Regions from separate parts of the Fictibacillus sp. 7GRE50 genome, predicted to be linked through region 1. Evidence: riboswitches for the same ligand, from Rfam matches in the RefSeq annotation. Region 1 holds a riboswitch; the other holds the start of a gene.
The links. A riboswitch is a leader RNA that binds a small molecule or an ion and turns the genes downstream of it on or off. The one in region 1 is predicted to bind S-adenosylmethionine.
Positions count from the first base shown of each region.

Region 1 (19,234 bases):
CTGAAGAAGTAGTTCAGCCTTTAGGTTTCGGTTTTGCTGGTGTACTATTCTTTAAGCATGGATTTTGGCAAGAATGTTTAAACGCCATCAATATCTTTACAATCTGGGGTTCTGTTGTTTTGTATTTTGCACTTCGACAATTATCGTTTATAGAAAAGAATTACTGCCTGATTGTTACAATAGGATTTTTTGTTGTTTTCATTTTATTATCTTCACTATACGCTGCATTAACTAGTGGACAGCTGGTTTAAGGAGGAGACAAGCTTATGAATAAACTAAAATGGGTTGCTGCAGCTATTATGGTCATCCTCCTTGTCGTGATGAACATCGTGATTTTCGATAAAAAGGAATCAGCCGCAGTTGAAGCACCTAGAGTTGAAACGGGTCTATCTACACAGAAAGATTTTACAAAAAAACACGAAACAACAGGTGTTGCTCAGTCAAAGAACACATTTGAGATTTTTGAAAATGCATCCCTAGGCTCGATTAAAGAAATAATGGTATCAAAGGGGGAGACCGTTACATCTGGTCAAACTTTAATTACATATGAAAATGCAGAGATTGAAAAAGAACTTCGCAACTTGAAACGAGACCAAGAAGCAGCAGATGTTCGAAGCAGCCATTATTCTGGACAAATAAGTGAATGGAAAAGTGAACTCTCGGATTTTGATGAAGAAAAAGACAGCAAAGATTCTAAAGTACTTCTTCAAGAAAAATTAGCAGAAGCTGAGTTACAAAATGAGTTAGCTGAAAACGAAAGTTCCGTCTTATCAGATGAAATATCAGATCTAGAAAAACAGCTTGATGATCTTAGTGTAAAAAGTCCGGCTGATGGTGTAGTTTCAGAATTAAATGGTGTAGGCGATGATGAACCACTTCTATCCATTGTAGGGCAAGGAAACTTTGAACTTGTTGCTGACATCGATCAGAAAATGGCTTCTCTCGTGAAGACAGGAGACTCAGTTCTAATCAAGTCCAACGGTGAAAAGATGATGAAGGGTACTGTTCAAACTGTATTACCAGCTGATCAGAATAATTTTAAGTTAACCGTTCTCGTAGAGGATGAAGCGGCTTGGGTTGAAGGACAAACTGCTCAGATCATCGTAACAGAAAAACTTGCAGAAAAAGCGATTACTGTGCCAAAACAAGCAATCTTAAAAGATGATGGGAAAACGTATGTGTTAACGATTGTGAAAAACAAATTGTATAAGCTGAAGGTTTCAGCGGGTCTTGAGCAAAAGGGTAATGTTCAGATTACCAAAGGACTTAAAAAGGGTCAGGTTGTCGTACTTAATCCTTCTCCTGTTTTTGTTTCAGGGCAGCCGGTCTTAAAGAAGTAATTGCTATTAAGATCTTAAATTTTTACCAATAAAAAACAAGTGGGATTACACTAGTGTTACGTTTTATAAGAAGAAAAAGGGTTTCGCAAGTATATTACTTGCGAAACCCTTGTTTTTTACTTAGCTTTTTTTAGTTAGTGTCTTTAATCTTTATCGTGCTAACTTTTAGGGATTGGAGTGGAAGGGTACTGACTCCTGCGGGAGAAGTGGGACAGGTGAGACCACTAAAGGCGCGAAGCGGCAGGGGGCTCACCGCCTGCCCCGCGGAAAGCATGTACCCTGGAGCGAAGATCCCCGCTTTCACAATTTTACGCTTCCTTTTTTGTTAGCAATGACTTTTTAGCTGCCGTGAAAACTTTTGTTGATTGTTGCTTAGGATCGAACAACGCGATGAGTAAGAAATCCTTCTCTCCTTGTGGCTCTAGTTGATCTGATAGTGGGTCGATCGCTGTTTCTGTTACAAAAGCGTGTTTATGCATATCTTTTTCAGAAAGAGCTGGAAAGCCATCGATCATTTCCGGGTATTGAGCGAGCAGCGAAAGCACTCTAGATGTTTCTTCTTTGTTCTGTGTGTTCTCCCACCATGGTTTACGAGGTTTGAACTGTTGTCTTTCTAAATAATCAAGCTTCATCAGGCTTTCAGCAACAGGAAGTGCATGTGGTGCAGCTTCCGTTAAGAATGCGATCAAGCGCGTGTATAAGTCTTCTAATTGATGGCCGATTCTTGACCAACCGCGCGTTTCCCAATAAGTCCCGAATTCTTGGAAGAAATCAAAAGGCGATTGGAATACATGGTGTATCAGGTATTTAACGGTATGATCCATTCGATGGTCGTTCCAATATTTTTCTAATACGTCTTCAACTTGTTTGATACGAATAATCTCATCAAAAGTAAGAACATTGTTTCCTAAGATCTCATATGGAGAGTGATCCATATACACGTAGTCATGTTTTTCAGCTGTTAATCGTAGACCTGTCCCTCTTAACATCTTTAAGAAACCTAACTGAACTTCTTCGATGCCAAAAGCGAATACATCGTTAAATGTTTTTCTGAACGAGTTATAGTCTTCCTCAGGCAATCCAGCGATTAAGTCCAGATGCTGAACGATCTTCCCGCCATCGCGCACAGTTGTTACCGTACGAGTCAGCTTTTCGAAATTCTGTCGGCGTTGTACCAGTTCGTTAACCGCGTCATTTGTAGATTGAACACCGATTTCAAAACGGAAGAGCCCTTTTGGTGCATGTTCGTTCAAGTAATCGATGACTTCTGGCCTCATGATATCAGCTGTGATCTCAAACTGAAAAACAACTCCTGGTCTTCTGTTTTCGATCAAGAACGAAAACATATCGAGTGCATAATCTCTGCGAATGTTAAATGTTCTGTCTACAAACTTAATGATCTTTGCTCCGTTATCCATCAAAAAGATCAAATCATCTTTAACGAGTGTAGGGTCAAAATATCGAACACCAACTTCAATCGAAGACAAGCAAAACGCACATGAATAGGGACAGCCGCGGCTTGTTTCAAAATAAGTGATCCTTTTTGATAGTGACTGGATATCTTCTTCGAAGCGGAAAGGTGATGGTACGGCTTTTAAGTCCAGTTTTTCACGCGGACCATTAATTTTTGGCTTTCCGTCTTTTCGATAAGCAAGGCCAGCTACGGAATCAAATCCAGCATCGTTCTGAATTTGAGTCAACAAATGCTTAAATGTTTCCTCCCCTTCATTAACAACGATAAAATCCACTTCTGGAATGCTCTCGAGCCAATGCGCCACATCGTAAGATACTTCAGGTCCACCTAAAACGATTTTCGTTTCTGGCTTGATCTTTTTAAACATCTGAATTACTTTTATCGTCTCTTCAATGTTCCAAATATAGCAGCTGAATCCGAGAACATCAGGCTCTTGGCTGTAAAGATCAGTCACGATATTAAGAGAAGGATCCTTGATCGTGAACTCTCGAATCGTCACAGGGAAATCAGGCTCGCTATAGGCCTTTAAATAGCGCAGCGCAAGACACGTGTGTATATATTTAGCATTTAACGTACTTAGTACAGTTTTCATAATTTGATAACCTCATTACTGTTACCCATTCAATTGGGCGTTTTAGATGACAAACTATTTTACCATATTTTAAAAAGAATCAAAAATGAGTATTGTGTTTTCATACAGCAAATTTCTTTACGGTACAAAGTCAGAACCTATATAGTAGTAATAATTACTTTGTAAGCGTTTGTTAAAAAGGAGGAATTCGTTATTGTGAAATGGGTTACAGCTGTTAGGAATGAAAAGACGTTTATAGGCATCGTAAAAGAAGAAAAGGTATTCAATTTAACAGCACTTGCTAAGAGCAGTGATGTGAAGTTTCCATCAACATTAATTGAAGCTATTTCACTTGGAGAATCAGTTTTTGGGCAAGTCGAGACTTTGATTCATTCTGATTCTGCACAGAACCATACATATGAGTTAAATGAAGTCCAGTTAAAATCACCTATCCCGCGTCCATGGAAAAATGTATTCTGTATCGGGAAAAATTATCGCGATCATGCGATAGAAATGGGAAGCGAAGCGGACATTCCTGAGGATATCATGGTATTTTCAAAAGCTCCCACATCTGTGATCGGTCATGGAGATGGTATTCCAAATCACTCGTCTATAACCAATCAGCTTGATTATGAAGGTGAACTTGCCATAATTATCGGCAAAACGGGTACAGGTATAAAGAAAGAGAACGCGATGGATCACGTTTTCGGCTATACCATCATCAACGATATTACAGCACGTGATCTTCAGAAGAAGCATAAGCAATTTTTGCTCGGGAAAAGTTTGAATGGAACTTGCCCGATGGGTCCATGGATCGTTCATCATTCTGATGTGCCAAACCCGGAAAACCTATCGATCGTTACAAAAGTAAACGGAGAAGTAAGGCAGAACGGAAACACATCTGATTTTATCTTTGATATACCGACGATGATCACTGAGCTTTCAAAAGGCATGACGCTTGAAGCGGGAGATATTATCGCAACAGGTACACCTGCTGGAGTAGGTAAAGGAATGAAGCCGCCTGTTTTTTTAAAGCCCGGAGATTCTATTGAGATTACAATTGAAGGAATCGGGACGCTTCGTAATGAAATAGTAGAATGAAGTCGAATTAACTAGTTACATAGAGGAGGAATTCACATGGAAAAGCTGCTTTATATTAACGGTTCATGGACAGGAGATTCTCTCGAAAAAATAGAGGTGTTCAATCCAGCTAACGGCGAAGTGGTAGGAACTGTAGCATCTTGTGGAAAAGAAGAAACGGATGCTGCAATTGATGCAGCACACAAAGCATTTCCGAGCTGGTCTAAGTTAACAGCTTATGAACGCGCTGACTATCTTATGAAACTGCATGACTTAATGATCGAACAAAAAGAAGAATTAGCAGAACTAATGACGCTTGAGATGGGAAAACCGTTAAAAGAATCTGTAGGCGAAGTGATGTATGCTGCCTCCTTTATTAAGTGGTATGCAGAAGAAGGGAAGCGCATCTACGGCCGTACGATTCCTTCAAGTGCCGAAAATAAAAGAATGCAAGTTTTACGCCAGCCTGTTGGGGTAGTGGCGGCCATTACCCCATGGAACTTCCCAGCTGCAATGATAACAAGAAAGCTAGGTCCAGCGCTCGCTGCAGGCTGTACGTTTATTGTAAAACCACCAAAGGAAACACCACTTACAGCAATTAAATTAGTAGAATTAGCAGATCAAGCAGGCTTTCCAAAAGGCGTTATCAATCTTGTAACAGGATCGTCTTCTGTTATTGGAAAAGCTATTATGGATTCTGAGAAAGTTAGAAAAGTTACCTTTACTGGCTCTACAGAAATCGGTAAGAAATTGATCGAGCAAGGTGCCGCAACTGTAAAGAACGTATCTATGGAACTAGGCGGTCATGCTCCAGCAGTTGTTCTTGAGGATGCAGACCTAAATAAAGCAGTCGCTGGAATCGTAGCTTCTAAGTTTCGTAACGCAGGTCAAACGTGTATCTGTATTAACAGAGTATACGTGCAAGAAAGTGTTTATGAAGAGTTTGTAGAACGAGTGGCTGTTGAAGCTAAGAAATTAAAAGTAGGAAACGGTTTGGATGAAGGTACAGATATCGGTCCAATCATTAACAAAGACGGGTATGAAAAGATCTCAGAGCACGTGGAAAATGCTGTTTCAAACGGTGCAGAGTGTGTAACAGGAGGAAAAGGAAGAGCAGATAACGGTGGGTATTATTACGAGCCGACGGTCCTGAAAAATGTTTCACAAGATATGTTGATCATGAACGAAGAAACGTTCGGTCCAGTCATTCCAATTCACAAGATCAGCAGTGTTGAAGAAGGGATCCGCCTTGCAAACACGAGTCCATTTGGTTTAGCGGCATATGTTTATACAGAGAGTATGTCCAAAGGAACTCAAGTTGTTGAAGGTTTAGATTACGGAATCATAGGCTGGAACGATGGTGTTCCTTCTGCTGCACAAGCACCGTTCGGAGGTATGAAAGAGAGCGGTCTTGGCCGTGAAGGTGGCGTAGAAGGTATGGAAGCTTATCTGGAAACGAAGTACGTAAGTTTCGTATTATAAAATCTCTCTAAGAAACCAGGTGATTGTGATATGGATCTAGGATTAAAAGGAAAAAATGTACTCGTCCTTGCTTCAAGTAAGGGGCTCGGAAAAGCTTGTGCATTGGAATTTGCCCGTGAAGGTGCGAACGTGATGTTGACAAGCCGAGATGAAGATCAGCTTTCTCTGACTGCAGAAGAGATAAAGCGTGAAACAGGTACGGATGTTCATTATAAAAAATGTGACATCACACAGCGTAATGAGATCGATGAACTCGTTGCAGCTGCCGTAGAGAAGTTTGGCAGTGTGGACGTGCTTGTGAACAATGCAGGTGGTCCTCCGGCTGGTAATTTTAATGATTTTGAGGATGAGCATTGGCAGGGAGCATTTGAGTTAACGTTACTGAGCCTTGTACGTACCGTTCGAGCCGTTACGCCTAATATGATTAAAAACGGAGGAGGACGCATCGTAAATATCGCTTCTTCGTCTTTTAAACAACCAATCGACGGACTCATCTTATCAAATACTTTTCGAACAGCGATTAATGGATTATCAAAGAGTCTTTCACAAGAGCTAGGGAAAGATGGCATTCTGATTAATACCATCGGACCTGGACGCATCGGAACAGATCGAGTAGGTGAATTAGATCAGATGATGGCTGAGAAAAAAGGAATTTCTGCTGAAGACGTTAGAACTTCCATGGAAAGCGGAATTCCACTTGGACGATACGGTAAACCTGCGGAATTTGCTAAGATGGTCGTATTCCTGTGCTCTGACGCAAACACTTATATAACTGGCCAGTCACTGCTGATCGATGGCGGTATGGTGAAAGCACTATAAAGGGAAGCAGCAGCTCATGGCTGCTTCTTTTTTTTGATTTAAGTGAGGGGTATCAGTTCCAGTACAAATGTCGATATTTGTAGACTCGTGGATAAACAGTGAAAACTTTTGAATTGAGAGCTAAAACTTCTGGATTGAGAGCTAAAACTTTTGGATTGATCCATAAAAGTTGTGGATTCATCTATTAAAAAGTTGATTAATACCCTAGTCCGTATATGAAATTGAGCTCAATTGTAGCCCTAAAAAAAGCTGACTCCAAAAAGAGTCAGCTCTCAATAAATCAAATTAAACAGAAAGTACGTTTTTAATGCGTTCGATCGCCCAATTTAGATCTTCATCAGAAATGATTAATGGCGGTGCGAAACGAATAACGTTTTCGTGTGTTTCTTTACATAACAAGCCTTGCTCTTTTAAGCGCTCACAATATGGACGAGCTGGTTCGTTCAGTTCAACACCAATGAACAGGCCTTTACCGCGAACTTCTTTGATCACTGGATTATCAATCTTCTTTAACTCGCCTAAGAAATACTCACCCAATTTAAGCGAACGCTCAACTAAGTTTTCTTCTACAAGCACGTCTACAGAAGCGACTGATACCGCACAAGAAAGCGGGTTTCCTCCAAAAGTTGATCCGTGTGATCCAGGATTGAACACGCCAAGTACTTCGCGGTTTGCTGCTACACAAGAGATTGGCATTACGCCGCCGCCAAGTGCTTTTCCTAAGATGTACATGTCTGGCTCGATCTCTTCCCAGTCACAAGCAAACATTTTGCCAGAACGGCCAAGTCCAGATTGAATCTCATCTGCAACAAAGAGTACATTTTCAGACTTACAAACGTCAAGCGCTTCTTTCAAGAAACCTTCACGTGGAATAACGATTCCTGCTTCACCTTGGATTGGCTCTAGAATGAATGCAGCGGTATTAGGTGTAATAGCTGCTTTCAGGGCGTCTAAGTCACCGTAAGGAATCACTTTGATTCCTGGTAGCATAGGACCGAACCCACGTTGGTAATCAGGATCAGATGACATCGAAACGGCAGTCATCGTGCGTCCATGGAAGTTTCCTTCACATACGATGATCTCTGCTTGATTATCCGCAACGCCTTTAACATCATATGCCCAGCGGCGTACAGCCTTAATAGCTGTTTCAACAGCTTCTGCACCGGTGTTCATCGGTAACACCATATCTTTTTTTGTTAGACTTGATACTTTTTCATAAAAGTCACCAAGCTGATCGTTATGAAATGCGCGTGATGTTAATGTAACTTTGTCTGCTTGGTCTTTAAGTGCTTGGATGATCTTAGGGTGGCGGTGTCCTTGGTTTACCGCAGAATATGCACTAAGCATGTCCATGTAGCGGTTACCTTCCGGATCTGTTACCCATACACCTTCAGCTACCGAGATAACGATAGGAAGCGGATGATAGTTTTGTGCACCATATTGTTCCGTTTTAGAAATTACAGTTTCCGTATTTCTCGTTTCTGTCTGTTTCAAAGGAAACACCTCTATTCTGCAAGATTTCTCACATTGCTATTATAGCAATGAAAGTGCTTACTTTACAGAGGGAACTCTTTTGATTGCCTAGTTCATAGCAGTTCATGGTATAGTAATATGGAGAATTATACATAGGAGGATATATTTATGATTCATGCTCATGTAACATCGTGGTTTCTGGCATTAATTTTGTTTTTTGTAACGTATATGCTATACAAAAAAAATGCAGGAAAAAAATCAAAAATTTTGCATATGATTCTGCGCGTTCTTTACTTAGCGATTCTGGCAACAGGTGGTCACATGCTGGCTGGTTATTTAACCGATCCAGGAATTGTTAATCAAGGGCCGATAATTATTAAAGGAACTTTAGGAGTAGTCCTCATTGGTTTAATGGAAATCATCCTTGTTCAAAGAAAACGTGGTGAGAGCCGCCTGCTCAATTGGGTGTTTTTCTGGATTACTTTATTGTTAGTACTATTTTACGGTTATTCCGTACTTGGTTAATGCGTTTTAAGCCGCCCTTGCAGGACGGCTTTTTTATTGGATAAAATAACCAATCTTTGTTTTGTTAACAATGCCTCCTGTACACCGATATAAATGATAGCACGTATCACTTTATAAATTGGTTCATTGGACAGATGAGGTGTAAGAATGAAAGAGATGGATGAATATTTAGCGCTATCTCATTTAATCAAGATGAATACGAAAGAGATGGAAGAGCTTAATGATAATTTAATTGAATCTGAACAACGTTATAAATCGTTGTTCGATCATAATCCTGATATGATCTATTCTATGGATCTACAAGGTTATATAACGAGTGTGAACCATGCGCTCGTTCAGTCTTTAGCATATTCAGAAGAAGAGTTACTCTCAACCCACGCTCTGCAATTTGTGTGCGATGAAGATCATAAACGGGTTGTTGAACACTTCAGGCTCGCAGTACATGATAAACCGCAAAATTTTATAGCGAGTATCAAGAAAAAAGATGGCGGACACATTTTAAGCAGCATCACAAACATTCCAATCGTCGTAAACGATCAAGTAGTTGGTGTATATGGGATCGGAAAGAACATTACCTGGCAGCAAAAAGCGGAAGAAGAGATCGAACAGCTAGCGTTCCACGATTCGTTAACCGGTTTACCGAACAGAAGTTTATTTGAAAAAAGGCTGAGAGAACTCGTTTCTGAAAGTGATCCTGCAAACCACTTATTAGCTGTGATGTTTGTGGATATTGATCATTTTAAGATCATAAATGAAAGTTTAGGTCATCATATTGGAGACGTAGTGTTACGTCATGTAAGCAATCAGCTTAGACAAGTAATCCATAGTCAAGATTTGCTATGCCGGTTCGCGGGGGACTTATTTACGTTAATCTTGACGATTGAAAAGCCAGCAGACGTGATCGATACAGCAGATCGGATTGAAGAAGCACTTCAATTACCGATCTATCTTGATGGACAAGAGTATACGGTTAGTACGTCAATCGGTGTCAGTATCTATCCAAATGACAGTACGAGTGCTGATGTTCTTATAAAGAATGCTGACACGGCTCTGCATAAAGCAAAAGAAAAGGGCCGTGGGAAACGTGAATTCTTTACCGGTGATATGAACGCATTCACACTTGAAAGGCTAAAGCTAGAAGGCTTTTTGCGTAAGGCGGTTCAAAAGGGTGAGCTAGAACCTTATTTTCAACCTCAATTTTGTTTGAAAACGGAAATGGTCCTCGGATTTGAGGCGCTTGTAAGATGGAATCATCCTGACTTGGGCTTGGTATCTCCGATGCAGTTCATACCTTTAGCTGAAGAGATCGGACTTATTGATGAGATCGGTCGGTTTGTTCTATTCGAGTCTTGTAAGCAGCTAAAAAGATGGCATGATGATGGCGCGCCTCATCTTTCTATCTCTGTAAATGTTTCAGGCAGACAGTTTCAAAGGTTGTCATTTGTATATGAAGTAAAAGAAGCGATAGAAACGGCAGGAATATCCGCTGAATATTTACACCTAGAATTAACAGAGAGTACGATGATACAAAACGTCCAATACAGCATAAGCATCATGCAAGAATTAAGAGAGCTAGGTGTTCGTTTATCGATCGACGACTTTGGTACAGGTTACAGTTCTCTTAGTTATTTAAAAGATTTTCCGGTCGATTATTTAAAAATTGATCAAAGCTTTATCAGACATCTTAGTGATGACTTTTTTAATACGAGTGATGCAGCAATCATAAAAGCGATCATCATGATGTGTGAAGGTCTTTCTCTTTCTACGGTGGCAGAAGGTGTAGAAACATATGAACAGATGAAATTACTTCAAGAATATGGCTGTCATACTGCACAAGGCTATATAATCAGTAAGCCTATGCCTGCTTATGAAGCGAGTGAGTTCTTAAAGAAGTTTCGGGCAGAAAAAAACAGCACAACTCCGTAAAGGAAGTGCTGTTTTTGTTCGTGCTATTTTTTCTTTTCATAATACATAAATGCTAGGGCACCAATCAGTATAGAACCTTTTACGATATCTTGTGCGTAGTACGGAACGTTTAACATCGTTAAACCATTAAGAAGTATACCGATCAAAACAGCACCAACAAAAGTACCGATCACATTCGGTTTCCCTGCACCAAATACGGAAAAACCAATAAATGCAGCTGCAACACCATCCATTAACAAAGGAGCACCAGCAGAAACTTGGCCAGTTCCGATTCGTGCCGCTAATAGAATACCAGCAAGAGTGGCAAAGAATGCAGATAAAAGATAAGCATACATCTTGTAACGCTGAACAGGGACACCAGATAGACGAGCTGCTTCTTCATTTCCACCTGTAATATACAATAATCTTCCAAACCTAGTCTGCTGTAGAATGATATGAACAACAATAACGGCGATCAGCATGATAATGACGGGAACTGGAACCGACCATATTTCACCTTGACCGATAAATAAGAAAGAAGGAAGGAAAACCCCAGGAGCTGTTCCACCTTCTGACAAAGGCATGTTGTTGTAGATCGAAAATCCTTTTGTGAAGGTAAGGTGCAATCCATTGATTATATACATAACTGCAAGAGTTGCGAGCAGATCTGGAAGTCTTACTTTTACAACGAAGAACGAGTTTAATAGTCCTACTAATAAACCAATAGCAATGGGAATGAGAATGGCGATAATCGTTTCTTGGCGATACAGAACAAGAGCCGCAGCACTCGTAACGGTCGCAAGGCTTGCCGTTGATCCGACAGAAAGGTCAAAGCCACCAACGATTAAAGAGATGGTTACACCGATCGCAAGCAATGTAATAATGGAAACAGAGCGTAAAATATCCGTAAAGTTTTGATAGCTTAAGAACTTGTCGTTTGCTAGACTAAAGCCGATTACGGTTAATAATATGACAAGAAGCGTGCCGTATCGGTAAAGAAAAGGAAAGACCTTTTCTTGAAGTGAGAGTTTAGTAGTGTTTATGTCGTTCTCAACATGTTCTTTATGAACGTACTGTGCCATAATGACCTCCAGTTGCATAGTGCATAATTTTTTCAGTGGTAGCTTCGTGTTTGTTTAATTCTCCAGCAATTTTACCATCGTACATAATGATGATACGGTCACAAAAAGCGAGTAGTTCTTGTATCTCACTCGTGAAATAGAGAATTCCTTTTTTGTTTGCAGCTAAGTTTTTGATGCATTGAAACACATCTTGCTTAGCGCCAACATCGATTCCTTTTGTCGGCTCATCGAAAATAAATACATCCCCGTCCGTAAGAAGCCATTTACCGATCGAAGCTTTTTGCTGATTACCTCCGCTTAAATGGTTCAGAAGAAGAGACGATTTTTGTGTCTTGATACCGAGCTGTTTGATCCATTTCTCAGCTTCTGTTTTTTCGCGTTTTCTTTGGATAAACCCAAACTTGGTAAACTGTTTTAAGACGGGTAGTGTTAAGTTCTCAATCACATTGTAATCCACGAGTATCCCTTCTTTACGGCGTTCTTCTGGAACAAAACCGATACCAGCAGAAATGGCTTTTTGAGGGTTAGAGATTCTAACTTTTTTTCCTTTCATGTAAATAGAGTCTCTAGAGGGATCTGCACCAAATAATGCTCTCGCCGTTTCGGTCTTTCCTGCACCTACTAATCCGGCAACGCCTACAATTTCACCTTCTCGAACGGAAAAAGATACAGACTCATTGGTAGCAGGAACACTGAAATGTTTGGCTTCTAAAAGTGTATCGCCCAGTATTCTGTCTTCTTCATCGTTTAAGAGTTCAACCAATTCATTGCCTAGCATCGCGCGAACTATTTCTTCAGAAGAGCAGTCAGACGTTTCTTTTTGAAGCGTCACATACCCATCTTTTAAGACGGTTACTCTAGTCGACAACTCCATGACTTCAGGTAAACGGTGTGAAATATAGATAATGCCAACACCTTGCTTTTGAAGTTCACGAAGTACAGAGAAAAGATGCTGAGCTTCTTTCGTACTAAGTGCGGCTGTAGGTTCATCAAGAATAATAAAAGATATATTCCGAGAAATGACTTTTGCAATGAGAACCAACTGTTTTTCAGCTAAAGAGCAATGAGAAAGAGGAAGGGCAGGGTCAAGATGTAGACCAACTCTGTTCAAAAGCTCTTGGGCTACTTTATATCTTTTTTTCCAAGAAAAAAAAGCAGGTCCTGAGATAAACGTATTCATTGTAACGTTCTCAGCGATACTTAATGAGGAAACGAGAGCGGTATCTACTTCTTGAACGACCATCTCAATGCCAGCCTCTTTTGCATGAGCTGGTGTTTTAAGTATCAGCTCTTTCTCATCCAGTGTGATAACACCGCCATCACGTTCATAATCACCAGACAGTATTTTCATAAGGGTACTTTTACCAGCACCATTTGCTCCTAAAAGAGCATGGACCTCACCGCTTTTTACGGTAAAGTCCACTCCTTTTAATACAATCTGTTCACCAAATGACTTTTGTATAGAAGTTAAGGAGAGTATCGTCATTGTTTGGTATCCTTACTTAAGTTTTCCATCCATGGAGATGTTCCCGCGTCAGATTTGCCCCATCCTTCCACGTACTTACCGATTTCATCCATGGATACCTTAGATTTTGGCAGATCCTCTTTTTCAACAAGGTGAGGCTGTACACTATAGATCTGAGGTGTTTCTTCACCGGCTACTTTTTGATAGAGAAAGCGTACCTGCAGCTTTCCAACATCAGCAGGATCTGTCGCTGCTGTTGAAACCCAAGGACTGTTTTCTTCTTGCATCAGTTGTAGATCTTCGTCACTTAAGTCGATTCCATATACTTTAATCTCGTCACGTCCAGCTTGTTGGATCGCACGCGTTACGCCTTTAGCAAATTCGTCCCAAGGAGCGAATACAGCGTCAATATCACCTTTTTTCGGATATTTCTGTAGTAAAGCTTCCATTTGTGACTGTGTATCAAGTGCAGTATTTTGTGTCGCTGTACCGAATCGAGCGATTTCTTTAATCGAAGGATAACGTTTCTTAAAAGCTTCATACATAACGTTTCTTCGTTCCATCGGTGTAAAACCACCTACCCAAACGTATACGATCTCACCTTTACCATTTAAGTCTTGCGCCATGCTTCGTAAAGCATTCCAAGAAAGGCTATAGTCATCCTGATCGATGACTGTTACTCCTGGAATGTTGATATCACTATCAAAAGCGACAACTGGTATTCCTGCTGCAACTGCTTTTTTCACACTTGGAGCGATCGCATCTGCACGACCATGATCGATTAAGATTCCATCAACTTGTTGGTTAACAGCTGTTTCAACATATGCTGCCATTTTTGAAAGATCGTTATCAGCGTTATAGATTTGCACCTCACCGCCAAACTCTTCCACTTGCTTTTTTACGCCACTAATATATTGAGAAGAAAAAGTACCGATAGAGAACTGATTAATTGAAGCGATCTTTAAAGGCTTCTGAAGCTGTTTTGGAACTTTGCTTGACGTAGAAGCAGTTACTGTAGAATTTGATTGTGACTCATTTGCTGCAGCAGGTTTTGTTTCTGTCTTATTGGAAAGAGCATCTTGCTCATTAGTGCATCCTGTTAAGAACAAGGCTGACGTTAGGCAAGCGGTTGCCAAGATTCTAAAAGGTCTCAATGCTTTTCTTCCTCCTTAAGTGTGGATAGTGCTTCTTTATAATTGCCATTGACGATTCCTTTTTCAGTTATGATCGCTGAGATGTATTCAGCGGGAGTTACATCGAAAGCGGGATTGAACACTTTTATTCCTTCTGGTGCAATGCGAACACCGTTTAGATGCGTGACTTCTTCTTCCGGACGTTCTTCAATCGGAATATCATCACCGCTTGTTGTACTGAGATCTAAGGTAGAAAGAGGACAAGCGACATAAAAGGGAATACCAAGCGCTTTTGCTTGTAGCGCAAGACCAAAAGTTCCGATTTTGTTAGCTGTATCGCCATTCGCTGCCACTCGGTCACATCCAACGATCACCGCTTTAATGTTCTTTGTTTTTAGCGTGTGGGCTGCCATATTATCTGTGATCAAGGTCACATCAATATCGTTTGCTTGCAGCTCCCATGCTGTTAAACGAGAACCTTGTAAAACAGGACGAGTTTCGTTCGCGTAAACAGAAAGGTTCCAGCCTTGTTCTTTAGCAAGATGAAAAGGAGCTAATGCTGTTCCATATTTGCTTGTCGCGATGGCACCTGCATTACAGATCGTCATGACAGCGTCTCCGTCTTGGAGAAGTGACAAAGCGTACTCACCGATCTTTCTGCATGTATTCTCGTCTTCTTCTTGAATTAAAAGTGATTCAGCTTCAATTCTACTTTTCGCCTCTTCTACTGAAGTTGATTGTTGAGCAGAAGCAACAACACGATCTAATGCCCAAAATAAATTAACAGCGGTAGGGCGGGAAGACGCTAAGTAATCTCTTTGTCTTTGCAATTTAGTTAAAAACGAGGAATGATCCACCTCTTTTTCAGAATTACTCCATAGTGCGAGTCCGAATGCAGCAGCGATCCCAATAGCTGGCGCGCCTCGAACTTTAAGCTTAGAAATTGCGTCCCATACGTGTTCAATCGTGGTTACATTTAAGTAAACCGTGTGATGGGGAAGTTGTTGTTGATCTAATATAAGAAGATGGTCACCTCTGTATCGAACTGAAGGAACCCATTTTTCTGCTACAGTCATCATTTAAGCACCTCTAATCCAGTCAGTAAGTTCTGTGATGTTTGTAAGTTTCCTTTGATTTTTAACAAGTTTTGCCCCTAGCGCTAGTGCTGTTTTTTTATAAAAGAGCTCGACCTCTTTTTGGGGGATAGTGTCTAGATCAGCAACGTGTGCAAGTCCAATCGTTCTTCGAATAATCTCACAACCAGCAAAACCGATAGCTTCTTTGAAAGTCTTTTCCAAGAAATTATCAAGTACACCGTCAATCTTGGCAAAAGGGTCTGTTGCTTTCTCGTTCCATAGTTGTGAGAACGTTTCTCTGTATGTTTCCCAAGTCTTTTCGATCGTTTGTAACAGGTAGGTTTGTAAAGATTCGCGATGAAATGGCTCTTTTGCATGTGCATTCTGAGAAAGATGATTAAGCGCAAGGTTAGCTATGAAGTGAGCGATATCGAATCCGGCTGGCCCATAGAACGCAAACTCAGGATCGATCACTTTAGTAGAATCGCTTTTTACAAAAATACTTCCAGAATGTAGATCTCCATGAAGAAGAACTTCTGCTTTAGTTAAGAATGAGAGTCGCAGTTGAGCTACCTCTTGTAAAAGCTCTTTGTCATTCCAAATTACATCAACTTCACTTTGGAGTTCAGCAGGGAAGTCATTTGTATCATGATTGAAGAATGGATCAGTGAACACTAAGTCTTCCGTGATCTTGCAAAGTTCAGGGTTTGAAAATTGTTTAACTTGTTCTTTTTTTTCAAAAGGATGCAGGTAGAAATCACTAGAATAAAAAGCTGTTTTAGCAGCAAATGTTCCAATGTCATCAGCAAGTTTGGGATAAATTTGACCGTCAATAAGTCCTTTTCGAAGGATGACATGGTCAGACAGATCTTCCATAACTGTGACAGCAAGTGTTGAATCTGAAAATAAAACCTTCGGAACTAAGTGAGGAACGGATTCAGCTTCTTTTAATAACGCATCGCTCTCGATTCGTGCACGATCTAGTGTGAGCGGCCAGCTTTCTCCAACCACTTTTGCATAAGGAAGTGCTTGTTTAACGATTACAGCTTTTTTGGATAGTGCGCTTTCTATATGAAAGACAAGGTTTAAGTTGCCATCTCCAATCTCTCTAACATGCAGTTGGTCTTGTTCGGATGCATCAAAAAATGCTAAAGGTTTTACCACATCAAGCACTGTCAGTTCGTTTAACGGTTCATATGTAGGTCTTACTTGTACGCTCATTTTTGTTCCCCCCGGAAAGTTTTTTTACAAATAAAAAGAGCCTCTTTTCGTATAAGAAAAGAGGCTCGGAATGATGATTTCCCGCGCCTCTTATCTTAGCAAAACAAAAATGTTTTGCCGGAATTAGCACCGTGCCATACGCTGAATTAATCAGCGGCTCCCCGTATAATGCGGGCGCCCCATCTTACAATGGTATTACGGTCGGTTGCTGGGTTTCATCGGGCCATATCCCTCCACCTGCTCTTGATAAGAGACCAAAATTATTCGTTTTGTTAATGCGTAACAATATTCACGCAATTCATAATCGTTATACTACAACGTTGTATGGAGATCTGTCAACACTAAATTCTTAAATGGATTTAATACAGATCTGTTCGACGGTCGTTAAATACAGGAACCTTTACACGGACTTCGTCTACTAATTCAGGTGAGATCTCTGCTGTAAGGATCTCCTCTTCGTGCACAGATCCTTCAGCAATGATATCTCCCCATGGGTCAATAATTAGTGATTGACCAGCGAAGGTGTTTTTAGGGTCGCTTCCAACTCGGTTACAAGCAATAACGTAGCATTGATTCTCTATAGCACGTGCGATAAGCAATGCTCGCCAATGAGATTGTCTTTGAATCGGCCATTCGGCAGGAACGAACAATATTTTTGCCCCTTTTATGAAAGGAGCTCGGATCCATTCAGGAAAACGGATGTCATAACAGATAGCAAGGGTCGAGAGATTACCGTCGATTGTAAACAGATTGCTATTACTGCCGGGGGAGATATATTTTTCCTCTTCCATAAGTGTGATCAGGTGAGCCTTTGAGTAGGTGCCGACATGTTCACCGTTTCGGTTGTAAGTGAGTGATGTGTTGTAAACTGAGTTACTCTCACGATATGCGATAGACCCTCCGACAATATTAGTATCAAGCTCTTTAGATAACTCGCTTAACCATTTCTTTGCTTTCTCACCATCATGATCGCTAATCTCATCTAATCGGGTAAGATCATACCCAGTATCCCACAGTTCTGGTAGTACGATCGTATCAGGATTATGATGTTTAACGGCTTTACGAATTTTATTTTCGATGTGTTGATAATTTTCATCAGGTTTCCCATATTGAATGTCAACTTGTATGCAGGCAATTTTCATGATTGTACCCTCCAGGTTGTAAAAAAAGTCTTTACAGAATTTCCTTAAGCGTATAACATAACTGATTAGAATTTCAAGAACATTCAAATTAGACTGGAAGTGATCGTCGTGAAACGTTTTGAGCAGGCAGAAGTGATGGGGAAACTGCCAGAGCAATTTTTCGCCAAGCTTGTAAAAAAAGTATCTTACTATGTAGAGCAAGGCTTTGATGTTATTAATCTAGGACAAGGGAATCCTGATCAACCAACTCCACAGCATATTGTTGATGCATTAAAAGATGGAGCCGATAGACCTGATTTTCATAAGTATTCACCGTTTCGCGGACATGGATTTTTGAAGCAGGCAGCTGCCGATTTTTATAAACGAGAATATGGAGTAACACTCGATCCTGAGAAAGAAGTAGCCGTACTCTTTGGCGGGAAAGTAGGTTTAGTAGAGCTATCGCAGTGCTATTTAAATCAAGGAGATGTTGCACTCGTTCCAGACCCGGGATACCCTGATTATTGGTCAGGTGTTGCAATGGCTGGTGCTACTATGGAGACGATGCCCTTAAGAAAAGAAAATGACTTTCTCCCGAAGTATGATGAATTACCTGAGACAGTATTGAACAAAGCAAAGCTTATGTTCTTAAATTATCCGAACAATCCTACAGCAGGGGTTGCAACAAAATCCTTTTTTAAAGAAACAGTAGAACTCGCTAACAAACATGATATTCTCGTGTGCCATGATTTTGCTTATGGAGCAATCGGATTTGATGGACAAAAGCCGGTCAGTTTTCTACAGATAGAAGGAGCAAAGGACGTAGGTATAGAGATTTACACCCTTTCTAAAACGTATAACATGGCAGGATGGCGCGTTGGATTCGCGGTTGGAAACGAAACTGTTATTGAATCTATTAACCTACTTCAAGATCATTTTTATGTAAGCTTGTTCGGAGCTGTCCAGCACGCGGCGGCTGAGGCATTGAACGGACCACAGGAATGTGTGGATGAACTGGTAGATACATATGAACGTCGCCGAAACGCATTCATCGGACGTTTGAACGAAAATGGCTGGAAGGTAGAATCGCCAAAAGGTTCATTTTTCTGCTGGCTGCCTGTACCTGATGGGTATACTTCTGAAACTTTCGCAGACTATTTGCTAGAGAAAGCACACGTCGTAGTCGCGCCAGGCATCGGATTCGGAAGCGAAGGCGATCGGTATGTACGTGCTGGCCTACTAACATCAGAAGAACGTCTGATAGAGGCTGCTGATCGGATTGCTAAACTAATAATCGATAACTAGTGTTTACCTCCACTGACATTTGATTGTAGTGCAAGATGGGAGACTCCTGGGGGACGAGTGTGGCAGGTGAGACCCTTAAGGGCGCAAAGCGGCAAGGGGCTCACCGCACGCCCCCCGGAAAGCGAGCATCTGGAACGGAAATCAAATCACTTTCAATACACT
Region 1 is NZ_JACZDW010000003.1:681,589-700,822, reverse strand. Features, by position in the region: gene IHV12_RS14780 (hypothetical protein) at 1-251, shown strand, start outside; gene IHV12_RS14775 (efflux RND transporter periplasmic adaptor subunit) at 267-1,340, shown strand; gene IHV12_RS14770 (B12-binding domain-containing radical SAM protein) at 1,649-3,406, opposite strand; gene IHV12_RS14765 (fumarylacetoacetate hydrolase family protein) at 3,602-4,486, shown strand; gene IHV12_RS14760 (NAD-dependent succinate-semialdehyde dehydrogenase) at 4,523-5,947, shown strand; gene IHV12_RS14755 (SDR family oxidoreductase) at 5,978-6,766, shown strand; gene IHV12_RS14750 (ornithine--oxo-acid transaminase) at 7,052-8,260, opposite strand; gene IHV12_RS14745 (DUF1516 family protein) at 8,408-8,764, shown strand; gene IHV12_RS14740 (sensor domain-containing protein) at 8,912-10,690, shown strand; gene IHV12_RS14735 (ABC transporter permease) at 10,714-11,751, opposite strand; gene IHV12_RS14730 (sugar ABC transporter ATP-binding protein) at 11,732-13,237, opposite strand; gene IHV12_RS14725 (sugar ABC transporter substrate-binding protein) at 13,234-14,370, opposite strand; gene mtnA (S-methyl-5-thioribose-1-phosphate isomerase) at 14,367-15,425, opposite strand; gene mtnK (S-methyl-5-thioribose kinase) at 15,429-16,646, opposite strand; SAM riboswitch class I at 16,734-16,899, opposite strand; gene IHV12_RS14710 (carbon-nitrogen family hydrolase) at 17,006-17,875, opposite strand; gene IHV12_RS14705 (pyridoxal phosphate-dependent aminotransferase) at 17,897-19,072, shown strand.

Region 2 (12,219 bases), 680 kb from region 1:
GAATCGTTGACAGGACTAAAGGTTCTCTGTCTCGCTTCTGGAGGCGGACAACAAGGCCCCGTGTTAGCTGCCGCAGGTGCAGACGTTACTGTAATGGATATCTCAAAGAAACAGTTAGAAAATGATGAGATGGTAGCAAAAGCAAATAATTTGAGTCTGACGGCTATCCAAGGAGATATGTGTGATCTCTCCATGTTTAGCGAAGGGGAGTTTGACTTGATCGTTCATCCAGTGGCCAATGTATTTGTAGAGGATATTTCTCCTGTATGGAAAGAAGCATCACGTGTGTTAAAAGATAGAGGGGTACTCATATCTGGTTTTACAAATCCATTGTTGTTTATTTTTGATGATGAAGAAGATCAAAAGGGAAATCTAGTCGTCAGTAACAGGATTCCTTATTCAACGCTCGATTCTATGACTGAAAAAGAGAAGTCTGACTATCTTATGTCTGATGAAACGATAGAATTCGGGCATACCTTAGAGGATCAAATACAAGGACAGATTGATGCAGGCTTTGTGATTGCTGGATTATATGAAGATGACTTTGGTGGAAGAAGACCGATTGATACTTATATTAAAAGTTTCGTTGCAACACGTGCTGTAAAAATGAAGGTTGAATAAAGAAAAGAGGACTAGCTTAGATGTAATATTACTAAGCTAGTTTTTCTTTGGAAAGGTAGTTCTTTGCTAAAAAATAAGCACTTATTGTAAACAACTGTGTAATTTTTTTATCTTCTATTAATCCTTCCATCTCATGAAAAGGGATCAGCTTAAGCGTTAAATCTTCATTTTCATCTAAGTTTTGAGAAGAAGACTGGAAAGCATCCAAGATTAGAAATGTTATAACCTTGTTGGTTTGGGTAGCAGGGTTCACCATGAATTCTCCGAGTACAATTGGTTTGTAAAGGGAAGTAAAACCTGTTTCCTCTTGAACCTCTCTGATAATGCCTTCCTCAAAGGATTCACCTTGTTCGACTTTTCCAGCTGGAACTTCTAAAAAGAAGTCTTTACCTGGATGACGGTATTGTTCTACAAGTACGACTTGTTTATTTTTCGTTAGAACAAATGCATTTACCCAATTTGGATACTCATGAACATAATAGTTATCGATTTTCTGCCCGTTCGGCAGTTCACAACTGTCATTTCTTAAATGACCAAACGGCGTTTTGTAGATATAATCTGAAGTTATGGTTTTCCATGTTGCCAAGAATTTTGTCCCTCCTCATGGTTAGATAAATTACGAAAAAATAAATGAAACAACCGGATAGTCTATTAGAATCTCCCTGGTCTTATCCTCCTAATATGGTTGACTCCCACTCTTCTCGCAGAATTCCCATACGAATCGAGTCATAATATTCTCCGTTATAATAGCGGCACTTTCTCATTCTGCCTTCCATTTTCATGCCAAGCTTTTCGCCAACTTTAATCATTCGCTCATTTCCTGACCATGTTGTGTAACCAACACGGACGAGTGGTAGCGAGTTAAACAGATGATTGATCCACAGAATAATAGCTCTTGTTCCATATCCACCGCTCCAATAGGTAGGATTGTAGATACCGATGCCCATCTCTAACCAGTGGGAGGGCTCGTGTTCCCAATAGTAACTCACTGTTCCGATCAACTCACCAGCCACTTCAATTGCCCAGCGCTGATCGTGATTGACATAGTGATCTTTGTTCCACATAAATTCATCAAAAGGAATTTGTTTGTGCTCAAAATATGGAGCGTCCCATTTTTTCCATTCAGGAGCTTTGTCGCTATATATTAGTTCCCAAAGTCTTGGAAGGTCTTCGTTAGTAATCGGTCGAATCTTTAAATCGTTATCTTGATATGACATTCAATTCCTCCGTATTTTTTGAACATTTACTTTTTATTTTATGATACCATTATTTGTAAAGGTAATCTTATATAATTTTGGGGGATTTATGAAATTAAAAATCATACATACGAACGATCTTCACAGTCATTTTGATAACTTTGCGAAAGCAGCAACGATAATTAATCAACATAAAGACGAAAACACTATACTAGTTGATGCAGGTGATTTTGCAGATTTTAAAAGTATTGAACTACAAGGAACAAGAGGAATGGCCGCGGTCGAGCTTCTAGATGCAGTTGGCTATGATGCTTTAACGATCGGCAACAATGAAATGTTTAATGGGGCAGAGACGTTAGAACATATGGCTGTTCAAAGTTCCGTTCCGTTTATCAGCAACAACCTATTTAGAAAAGACGAGACTGCGATTCCTGGTGTTCGTTCAAGTGTAATCCTTTCTAAAAATGGACTACGAATTTTCGTAACTGGCGCATCACCTGACTTAGGTGCTTTTAATGAAGGCTTAGGGTTTCATAGTGAAAACTATATCATCGCCATTGCAGAAGAGTTGGAGCGTAATCGAGGAAAGTACGATCTGTGCATCCTTCTGAATCATGTCGGAACGGTAGCGGATATGGATCTAGCAAAAGAGATTTCTGGCATTGATGTAATCGTGTCCTCACATGATCATGTTCTCTATCAAGAAGCGAAGGTTGTTAATGATACATTCATCGTAAGTGCTGGAAACTTTGGTGAACATATTGGTGTATTAGAAATTGAAGTGAAGAAATCATATAAAACCCTTTTACAATCTGCCGTCTATAACACAAAAGATTCCAAGCCAGACGAAGAAATTGTAGCTATCCTTAAGAGAAGTAAAGAAACAGCGATCGAGATATTAGGAAAACCACTATATACGATTAATGAACCGGTATGGCACGATGTGATCGGTGAGAATCCGATCACAAACCTTATCGCAGATGGATTAAAAGACATGCTGAATACTGACATAGGCATGATAAACAGTGGCATTGTTAACGCAGGAATCTTTTCTTACGTTTCTAATAAAAAATTGATTGAGATCTGTCCATCTCCCTTAAATCCAACTTCCTTCGAGATTCAAGGTAAATACATATTGGAAGCCATTCAACAATCACTTGATGTTCAACACTGCTTATTAGATGGAAGAGGGCCTGGCTTCAGAGGGAAGTATATAGGGAGACTGCATATTTCAGGTGCACAAGTGGTATATGATGGATTGAAAGTGGTCGAAATGAGGATTGGCGGTGAACGAATAGAGAAAGAAAGATGGTATTCCGTTGCATCTTCAGATTATCTTCAACGTGGATCAGGCTATCCTTCACTAGCCCACAACCGAAATGAGTTCTACCGACCAGAAGAGATCAAAGAAGTGATTAAAATGTATGCCATCAAGCCCGAATTTGTAAATCGTGCTTATGATAAAAGGATTAAAGAACTACTTAAGATTAAGGGGTAATCAAGATGGAATGGTTAACTTTTTTAATGGCTGCAACAGCCTTCATTTTTGTGTTTCAAGAAATAGAAAAGCGAAAGAAAATTGAAAAACGACTTCAGCAGTTGGAGGAACAACAAAAATAAGATCGATATTGAAGCGGGGTGGCTGCTATGGAAAGATGTGTGTATTTTAAAGATACCTTTTTCTCGTCAGGCAGAACGGATATTTACAATGCAGAGCAACAGAAACGAGGAGTTCTCGATCTAAAAAGCGCCTTTTCTTCAGGCGTGAGTATCGAGAATGAATCTGGAAGGGTCCTCGTTGAAGGTAGTTTTCCTTTCATGTCAGGAAAATGGATCGTGAAGCAATCTGATGATAAGGAATTAGGCGTGGTAAAATCTGCATTTGCTTTCTTCTCCAAACGTTATCGGTATATAACGAATGGCCATACATATGAAATTGAAGCTCCCGCTTTTTCAAAAGAATATACCATCTTTGATGAAAGTAAGTCGGAAATTGCGACGTTTAATAAAGTAAATGGATTTTTCCAAGCTCCTGCTTATGAGCTAAAAAACAACTCAGATGCTTTATTAACAGAAGAGCTAATCGCTGTTGTAATGGGAGTCAACGCGATCGAGAAACGCAACCAATCTTCTGCAGGAGCAGGAGCTGGGAGTTAATATCGATTAATTAAGATAGCTTTTATTCAACTAAACTAATATGTTGAATAAAAGCTTTTTATTTTATATCGTGATGTCCATATGAAGTAGACATCACCATGAAATGTGCACACGATAAAAACACTTTGATAGTTGTCAATCATATATCCATGGTAATTGGAAAAAATTTCACGGTAAACGCCAATATATTCACGGATAAACGCTATATATTCACGAATAAAATTTTTTAAACGATTTTCGACAAAAAAGCCATTTCCCCACTCAAGAAATGAACGATAAAATTAACAACGTTACTCTGTAATCCCTGCCTGAGTAATTTCCACCTTCATATTAACGTTGATCGGCATGTCAGGGTACTGTTCATCCCACCGTTTAAAATCAAATCCTCTTGTTCTGCTCCTCGCCAAATCGCCTAACCCGATCGTATCTACATTCAATTTTTGAAGTTTTTCTACAATCTTGTTCGTTCGCCTATCCATTGCTTTCTCGGTTGCTCTTTCTAGTTGTTCGATGAGTGACGGATCGCTTACAGGAATCTTCGGCGCTTCACTTACGCGTCCTTTTATTTTAACGAAAATGTCTACGGATGGAGATCGTTTCACGTCTTTAAAACGATATTCTACTTTAGATGACAAATTTTGAATCGTAAAGAATTGATCGTTTTTAAATTTCACTTCATAGATGCCTTTTTCAAAAGGTTCCATCAGTAGCTTTAAGAGAAAGGAATCTTCGAGCTTCAGTTGCCCGACCATTTTGTCGTCTTTTAAGAGGGCTGTACCTTTTACTCGTATTCGATCCCCCTGCATTTCCAAGAGTGGCAAGTTGGGATCCATGCCTTTTCCGTAATACGTATACAAAAAATCATGTAGATTTGACTTTGGTATGTTCGCGTTCATATTTTGATTTAGAAGCTGGAGCAAATACTTTGATGGCGTTTCACTAAGCGGATACTGCTCTTTTAACAATGTTTTCGTACTTCCTTTAACGACTGCCAAATATAGGTCTCGACCTAAGGAAGGATCACGCTGAAGTGTGTCAACTAGATCATATATGCCTTTTTCAGCTAATCGGTCATTATAAAGAGCAATTTCTAAGCGACCGATCTCAAATGGTTTTGGAGATTCAGCTTGTTCTAGAGCTCTTGCCATCTTGCTCGTATTCGTGGTTGCTGTAAACACTTGAGAAATTGGAGGAACATCTTCTCCTCGCTGTGGAATGGCTACCATCCCGTTCAACTCTACTTGGTTATTCGATTTATAATCATATCCAACTGCTGATACGAGTTGAACATCTTCTAGGATTTTTTTGCTTGGAAAGCAGCCAGTTAATAGCATTAATGTGAAGATAATGAGAAGCTTCTTTTTAGTCATTTTTTGTTTTCCTCACTTTTCCTGAAATCAGCTGGATCACAAATAAAAACGGTATATAAGCATAGAGAATATAAAAACCTACTTGAGAAACTTTCGTATTTAGTATGTCTACTTGTTGGCGATCAACGACTAAGATGCAACATATGAAAATAACGAAAAGCATTGTGCGCAGCGCACTTTTTTGTTTGATCTTATATAAACGGTGAATTCCGCGGCTCACAGACCACAAACCTATACAGATGTTAGGAAGAACGACGAAAAGCCAAAGAGCGATACCGGCATATTCGAATCGCTGTGCGAATGGGAGGTCTACAATTTTCCATAGTGTTAGTGTCGCCCAAATCGTATGTTGAAGTTGTTCTTGATTAAAATAGACAAAAGATACGAATACAGTAATGAGGTAAGTGAACATGGTAAATAGATTTCCTAAGTGAGCCCACTTTTGTGATTTTTCAGGTTGTTTTAAAAAAGGTAAATACAACAGTATGAGCTCGAATCCTAAATAATCAAGAGTAACTCCTTTAGTAGCAGCCATGAGGTCGCTAAATGAATGATCTAAAATAGGAAAAAGATTTGTATAGTGTGCATTTTTAAGTGCGTAATATTTTAATAAAAATAGAGGGAGGGTGATAAAAAAGCCTAGTACGGATAATCCTGCGACAACGCGGATTCCTCCAATAACATACGAATAAGCTAATCCTAAGAGGATGATGGCTATAACAGCCGTATTCAGCTCGGGAAACACCCAGATTTGGATTACTTCAATATAAGTCCTAAGTACGGTTAGAATCGTAGAACTAAAATAAATCAAGAGAAGAAAACTTAATGAGCCGCCAATCCATCTGCCGAACAAGTTTTTATGTACGCCAATGATATCACCGTTCTCTTTTGAAAGAACACGATAGATCATCCAGATCAGTACATTAAATGAAAGACCTCCGATGATTACAGAAATCCATGCATCATGTCCTGCTGATTTAGCGATATAACGCTCAAATCCTAGAATTCCCACTCCAATCTGCATGGTTGTAACCATATAAAAAGCCATATAAGGTGATATCTGCTTGTTTTCACTGATCTGAGACATAAATACCCCTCATTTTTTAGTCCTCAATGTCATGCTTTGCTGTTGCCCGCTTTTTATTCATCCTTGCCTTATCCTGTGGTCTTAATAAAGATGGTCGGCTATTTTGCATACTGAACGGCAGTCGTACAAGAGCATCTTTTAGATCATTTGCACGAAGCGGATATAATGGTGCGATATAAGGTCTTCCTAGAGATGTTAGTTTCAGCAGATGAGAAACGATAAAAGCGAAACAGATACCAACACCTAGAACCCCTAAAAACTGGGCAAACAATAAAAAGGGAAAACGCAATAAACGAATCGTGTTACTCATCTGATAGACAGGTGTTGTAAAAGAAGCAAGAGCGGCTAAAGCAACAATTATTAACAAAACGTTACTTGTTAATCCTGCTTGTACCGCTGCCGTTCCGATAACGATACCTCCTACAATACCGATTGTTTGACCGACCTTAGAAGGCAGCCTGGCACCAGCTTCTCGAAGCAACTCGATGGAAAGTTCTAGTACGATAGCTTCCAGTATAGGTGGGAAAGGAATATCATTACGTGAAGCAACGAGTGTAGCTAATAGATTTTCCGGAATCATTTCATAATGAAACGTTAATACTGCTACATACAGAGGCGTTGATAACACGGAAAACATGACAGCCATGAGTCGAATCAATCGAAAGGCAGAAGCGAGCGTCCAATTTAGAAAATAGTCTTCGAAAGCGGAGAAAAATTCCACGATGGTTGTTGGACCCGTTAACGCATGGGGAGATCCGTCAGCCATAATCGCCACTTTTCCTTCAGATAAAACACTCGCTACCCGGTCTGGCCGTTCTGTATCAATGAGCTGTGGAAAAGGAGAGTTCTCATTGTCGGAGATCATTTGATTGATATAAGAACTATCTACAATATGATCGTACTCGATATCATTGACTCGCTGAATCGCCGTGTTCACATTTTCTTCATCCGCGATTCCGTCGATATAAATGATGGCTACTCTCGTTTTTGAGAGTTTCCCAACCCGTACTTCCTTAACTGTGAATTCAGGAATAGGAAGTCTTTTACGAATAAGGTTTAAATTTGTGTCTAGTGATTCAACAAAAGCTTCCTTTGGACCTACAACACTAAACTCAGTTTCAGGGATAGAAATCTGCCTGTTTTCGGTCGATAGACTTGGAACAAGCAATCCTTCTGGGTCCTCTTTATTCATTTGAATAAGAATAAACCCTTCTGTTACTTTGTTAGCGATGTCATGCACATCATTCGTTTTGACCATCCCATCTAACGGCAAATGCTTTTGTATGTCATCTAAGTTCTTTAATTGAATGTCTGTTATATAGGGTAATAAATCCCGATGAACAAATTCGGGATTTACAAGTGTTTTATAATAAGAGATATAAAATGTGCTGAGTGATGATTGCTTAACGGTAGAAAAGTCTGCTGAAGCTCTTAGCTTTTTCATGAGCTCTGGGAATGTCAATGTACCTTTTGTAGGATCTGTATTTGATTCTTGTTGTTTTTTCTTTTTCTTCTTAAAAAATATCATTGAAATCACCCGTTCGTTGTTACGTCATGAACTACTACATTTCTTTATCATCTCCTCGTCATTTAATAATATTCTGTTGGCAAACTTGATCATGGTTTGTTTTTTTATTGACAACAATTAGCAAGTAGCCTATGATTATCCTTAAATTAATAATGAAACTCTTATTAAGAGCAGGCGGAGGGAATTAGCCCAATGAAGCCCGGCAACCATCGGATGAACTATGTTTTGACCGAAACGGTGCTAAATCTAACAGCAGTTATTGCTGAGAGATGAGAGAACGAACGGATTGTATGTATGGAACCGTGTTCTCTAAGGGAACACGGTTTTTTTGCGTTTATCATACTGGTTAAGTGAATTTCAATAGAGAGAAAAGGAGTGGGTGATATGGTTATGTCGGATTGTATATGGTGGAAAGACAGAAAATTGGCTCACACCATTCATTTTCCTAATTGGAGTGATGCAGGTGAAAAGAAGTTTCCGCTGATCATTATTTGTCACGGTTTTACGAGTACACGAATTGGAGTAGATCGTCTGTTTGTTAAAACGGCTCAAGAACTCGTTAAACTTGGGTTTGCTGTATTGAGATTTGATTATGCTGGCTGTGGTGAAAGTGAAGGGGAATATGGAGATAATGAGTTTGCTTGTTTTATCGATCAGACGAAGGAAGTTATTTCTTTTGGTAGCAAACTACCTAACATTGATCAAAATGCAATAACGTTAATCGGACATAGTTTAGGCGGTGCGGTAGCGATTTGCACTGTAGCTGATGATGATAGGATTGGGAATGTGATCACTTGGTCTGCAGTAGGGAATCCATTTGAAGATATTAAAGAAATAGTTGGTTATAACGGAGAGCACCCCGTGATTGATCATCTAGGGTATGCGATAACCGAAGAATTTTTACTTTCGCTTCAAGCTTATTCACCGTTAGAAGACATCAAACAGTTTCGTGGTAACGCACTGTTCATCCATGGCTCGGACGATCCAGTAATATCTTCAAGATATTGCTCTCACTATTTTGAAGAATCAAGAAAGAGGAAAAATGGTAGAAGCTCAATAGTACTAATAGAAGGTGCCAATCATACGTATTCTTCAATTGTCCATTTCGATAAATTAATTTCTTCCACTTCTGAATGGTTAGTAAAGAATGTTAAAGTTTCTGTTCAGAATAATTTGAAAAAAAGTGTTTGACATTTTACAAAATTCCTGTGATAATACAAAGTAATTTGATAGGAATACTCTTATTAAGAGCAGGTGGAGGGAATTAGCCCTATGAAACCCGGCAACCATTCATGTTGAATAATAATCAATATGAAAACGGTGCTAAATCTAACAGTGGTCACACTGAGAGATGAGAGGATTATCGGAATCGTTTTTCGAGAAGCCTTCTGTCTCTGTTATGAGAACAGGAGGTTTTTTTGTACCACCTCTTAAAGAGCATCTATTATCAAAGAACTTATAGAAACTAAAGGATAGGGGATCAGATCATGAAAAGAATCATCGAAGTATTACTCGCAAGTTTCGCAGTATTTTTATTAGCGGCTTGTGGCTCATCAACAAGTGATGGAGAGAAAACAGAAAAGCTAGTAGTTGGAGCATCAAATGTACCACACGCAGAAATTTTAGAGGAAGCGAAGCCGCTTTTAGAGGATAAAGGCATTGAATTAGAAATCGTTAAGTTCCAAGACTATATCTTACCGAATAAGTCTTTATATGAAAAAGAAATTGATGCGAACTATTTTCAGCACATTCCATATCTAACACAGCAAGTGAAAGATAACCCGAAGTATAAGTTTGAAAATGCAGGAGCTGTTCACTTAGAGCCGATGGGCGTTTATTCGAAGAGACATAAGTCATTAAAGGACCTACCAGAAGGCGGGAAGGTTATCTTAAGTAATTCAATTGCTGAGCACGGGCGTATCTTGTCAATCTTTGAAGCAGAGGGACTGATCAAACTAAAAGAAGGAAAGGGCTACGAAGCTCAAATAAGCGATATTGTAGAAAATCCGAAAAACTTAGAGTTTGTGGCAGACATTGATCCAGGGCTGTTGACTAAAGCATACGAGAATGATGAAGGCGATGCGATTGTGATCAACACAAATTATGCAATCGATGCGGATTTGAACCCGAAGAAAGATTCCATCGCACTTGAAGGTTCAGATTCACCATTTGCGAATATTATCACAGTTCGTGAAGGCGACAAAGAGAAGAAATCTATCAAAACCTTGTTAGAAGTGCTTCATTCGAAAGAAATTACCGATTTTATTGATAAAGAGTATAAAGGTTCAGTGCTAGCTGTTAAAGAATAAGGATGAATGAGCTGACTAGATGGTGATATCCACTCATCTAAGCAGCTTTTTTCATTTACAGATGTTTTTAAGGCATCCGATTAACACCTTTTTTGAAAATTAAGTCTAAATAAGAAAAATTAAGTCTTACTCAGAAAAATTAGGTCGTTCTGATCATCAATTAAGTCAAACTAGACATGAATTAAGTCTAAACTCAAAAATAAAGGCCCTTCGACAATATCCGCATCTTTCATCACCAACAATTGGCGATATGATATGATGAAGACAGATGAATACAGCATATAAATCAATGGAATAAGCGGGTGGAAAAGGAAATGGCAATAGATTTTTGGTCACCTGTCAAATTATCACTTGGCATAGCGGTGACAGCTTCACTGATTGTAATCCTAGCCGGCTTGTTTTTCGGAAGGATCATGGCTCACCAGAAGTTTAAAGGGAAAACGTTAATCGAAACAATATTCCTACTTCCACTCGTACTACCCCCAACTGTGGTAGGTTTCTTGTTAATCGTTTTGTTCGGTCGAAATGGTCCCGGGGGACAGCTCGTAGAGTGGCTCTTTAATCAGCCGATCATGTTTACATGGTGGGCAGCCGTTATTGCGTCTGCAGTTGTGGCATTTCCACTCATGTATCAATCCGCAAAAGCGGGGTTTGAATCTATTGACGCAGACATCGAAAATGCAGCGCGAGTAGATGGAGCCAACGAGTGGGATGTATTGCGAAAAATCTCTGTTCCATTATCTGTTAGAGCTATCACATCAGGTGCTATTTTAAGTTTTGCTCGCGCATTAGGTGAGTTTGGTGCAACATTAATGTTTGCCGGAAACATACCTGGAAAAACACAGACGATATCCACCGCAATCTATATCGCGATCGAATCAGGAAATATGGATCTTGCATGGATGTGGGTAGGAAGTGTTATTGGTATATCATTCTTAATGCTTGTTGCTGTAAATCGCATAAGAGCTTAGTAGAAAAAAGAATCTGTAATGATTGTATTTTGAAACTACAAACATGGGTATGGTAGGCGGTTCTGCATTAGTATTAAAACCAGTGAATAAAGAAAACACAGCTTCTCTAAAGAGGGCTGTGTTTTTTTTAGTTCAAAATCCCATGTGAAATACTTATTCGTTTTTTTCTATACTTACCGCAAACTTACTATGAGAAAGGTATTTTAATCGAATGGATTTGCCTTTGAAATGATCTTTGTAAGACTTAGCCGTTATATTCAAATGTGCAACATTAACTTTTTTACTATCAATCATTATGGAAGAGACATAGTCAGGACCATTTTTCGAGCCATACGTTAAGGTTGAAGGAATTCCTTCTATCACGTTGAATTTTCTAGCTTCATAGTCACCAATATCTTCGTAGAGTTGAAATACGGTGTGTGAAAAAGTAATCGCAGCTGCAATGGATCCAATGACTACAACCGGAATAAGTAGGCGTTCTACCCAGTTGTGTATTCTTGAATAACTGGCAACAAAGCCAATAAATAATGATAGTAGAGACATGGCTAAAAAAAGGAAAAGCTCCGTCAAAACAAGGTGATCTTGAAATACTGTCGAAGATAAAAATAAACTTATAGCAGAGAATAGCAGAATCACCAAAAGTAAGATGAGAGGAAATGTACTCGGAGTCCTAAAGCTTCGAGATCCTGTAATTCTTTTCTTTTTTCGATAACCCATAATGATCCTCTCCTTTATAAAATATATTCCTTAAAGCTAAACCACTATTCATGAGCGTGAAGAGTCACTTCATTGGTTCTTGAATAACATCATTTACCGACGGAAACGGAGATTATTATATGAAATTAACTGGAGCCCAACAATCTGCAATAGATTATGTTGAGCGTTATGCTGCAAGACATAAGGACGATGCTCAAACGACGATTCAACATTTATTAAGAATGTCTAATATAACCACTGAAGTATTTCATAAGGCAGTCCAT
Region 2 is NZ_JACZDW010000003.1:283-12,501, forward strand. Features, by position in the region: gene IHV12_RS11215 (class I SAM-dependent methyltransferase) at 1-621, shown strand, start outside; gene IHV12_RS11220 (NUDIX hydrolase) at 653-1,207, opposite strand; gene IHV12_RS11225 (GNAT family N-acetyltransferase) at 1,290-1,838, opposite strand; gene IHV12_RS11230 (bifunctional metallophosphatase/5'-nucleotidase) at 1,927-3,315, shown strand; gene IHV12_RS11235 (hypothetical protein) at 3,465-3,974, shown strand; gene IHV12_RS11240 (Ger(x)C family spore germination protein) at 4,265-5,344, opposite strand; gene IHV12_RS11245 (GerAB/ArcD/ProY family transporter) at 5,337-6,431, opposite strand; gene IHV12_RS11250 (spore germination protein) at 6,448-7,959, opposite strand; SAM riboswitch class I at 8,118-8,235, shown strand; gene IHV12_RS11255 (alpha/beta hydrolase) at 8,350-9,150, shown strand; SAM riboswitch class I at 9,198-9,317, shown strand; gene IHV12_RS11260 (MetQ/NlpA family ABC transporter substrate-binding protein) at 9,447-10,268, shown strand; gene modB (molybdate ABC transporter permease subunit) at 10,583-11,239, shown strand; gene IHV12_RS11270 (hypothetical protein) at 11,393-11,956, opposite strand; gene IHV12_RS11275 (DUF3626 domain-containing protein) at 12,076-12,219, shown strand, end outside.
Region 2: another riboswitch for S-adenosylmethionine. It lies ahead of IHV12_RS11255 (alpha/beta hydrolase); the one in region 1 lies ahead of mtnK (S-methyl-5-thioribose kinase).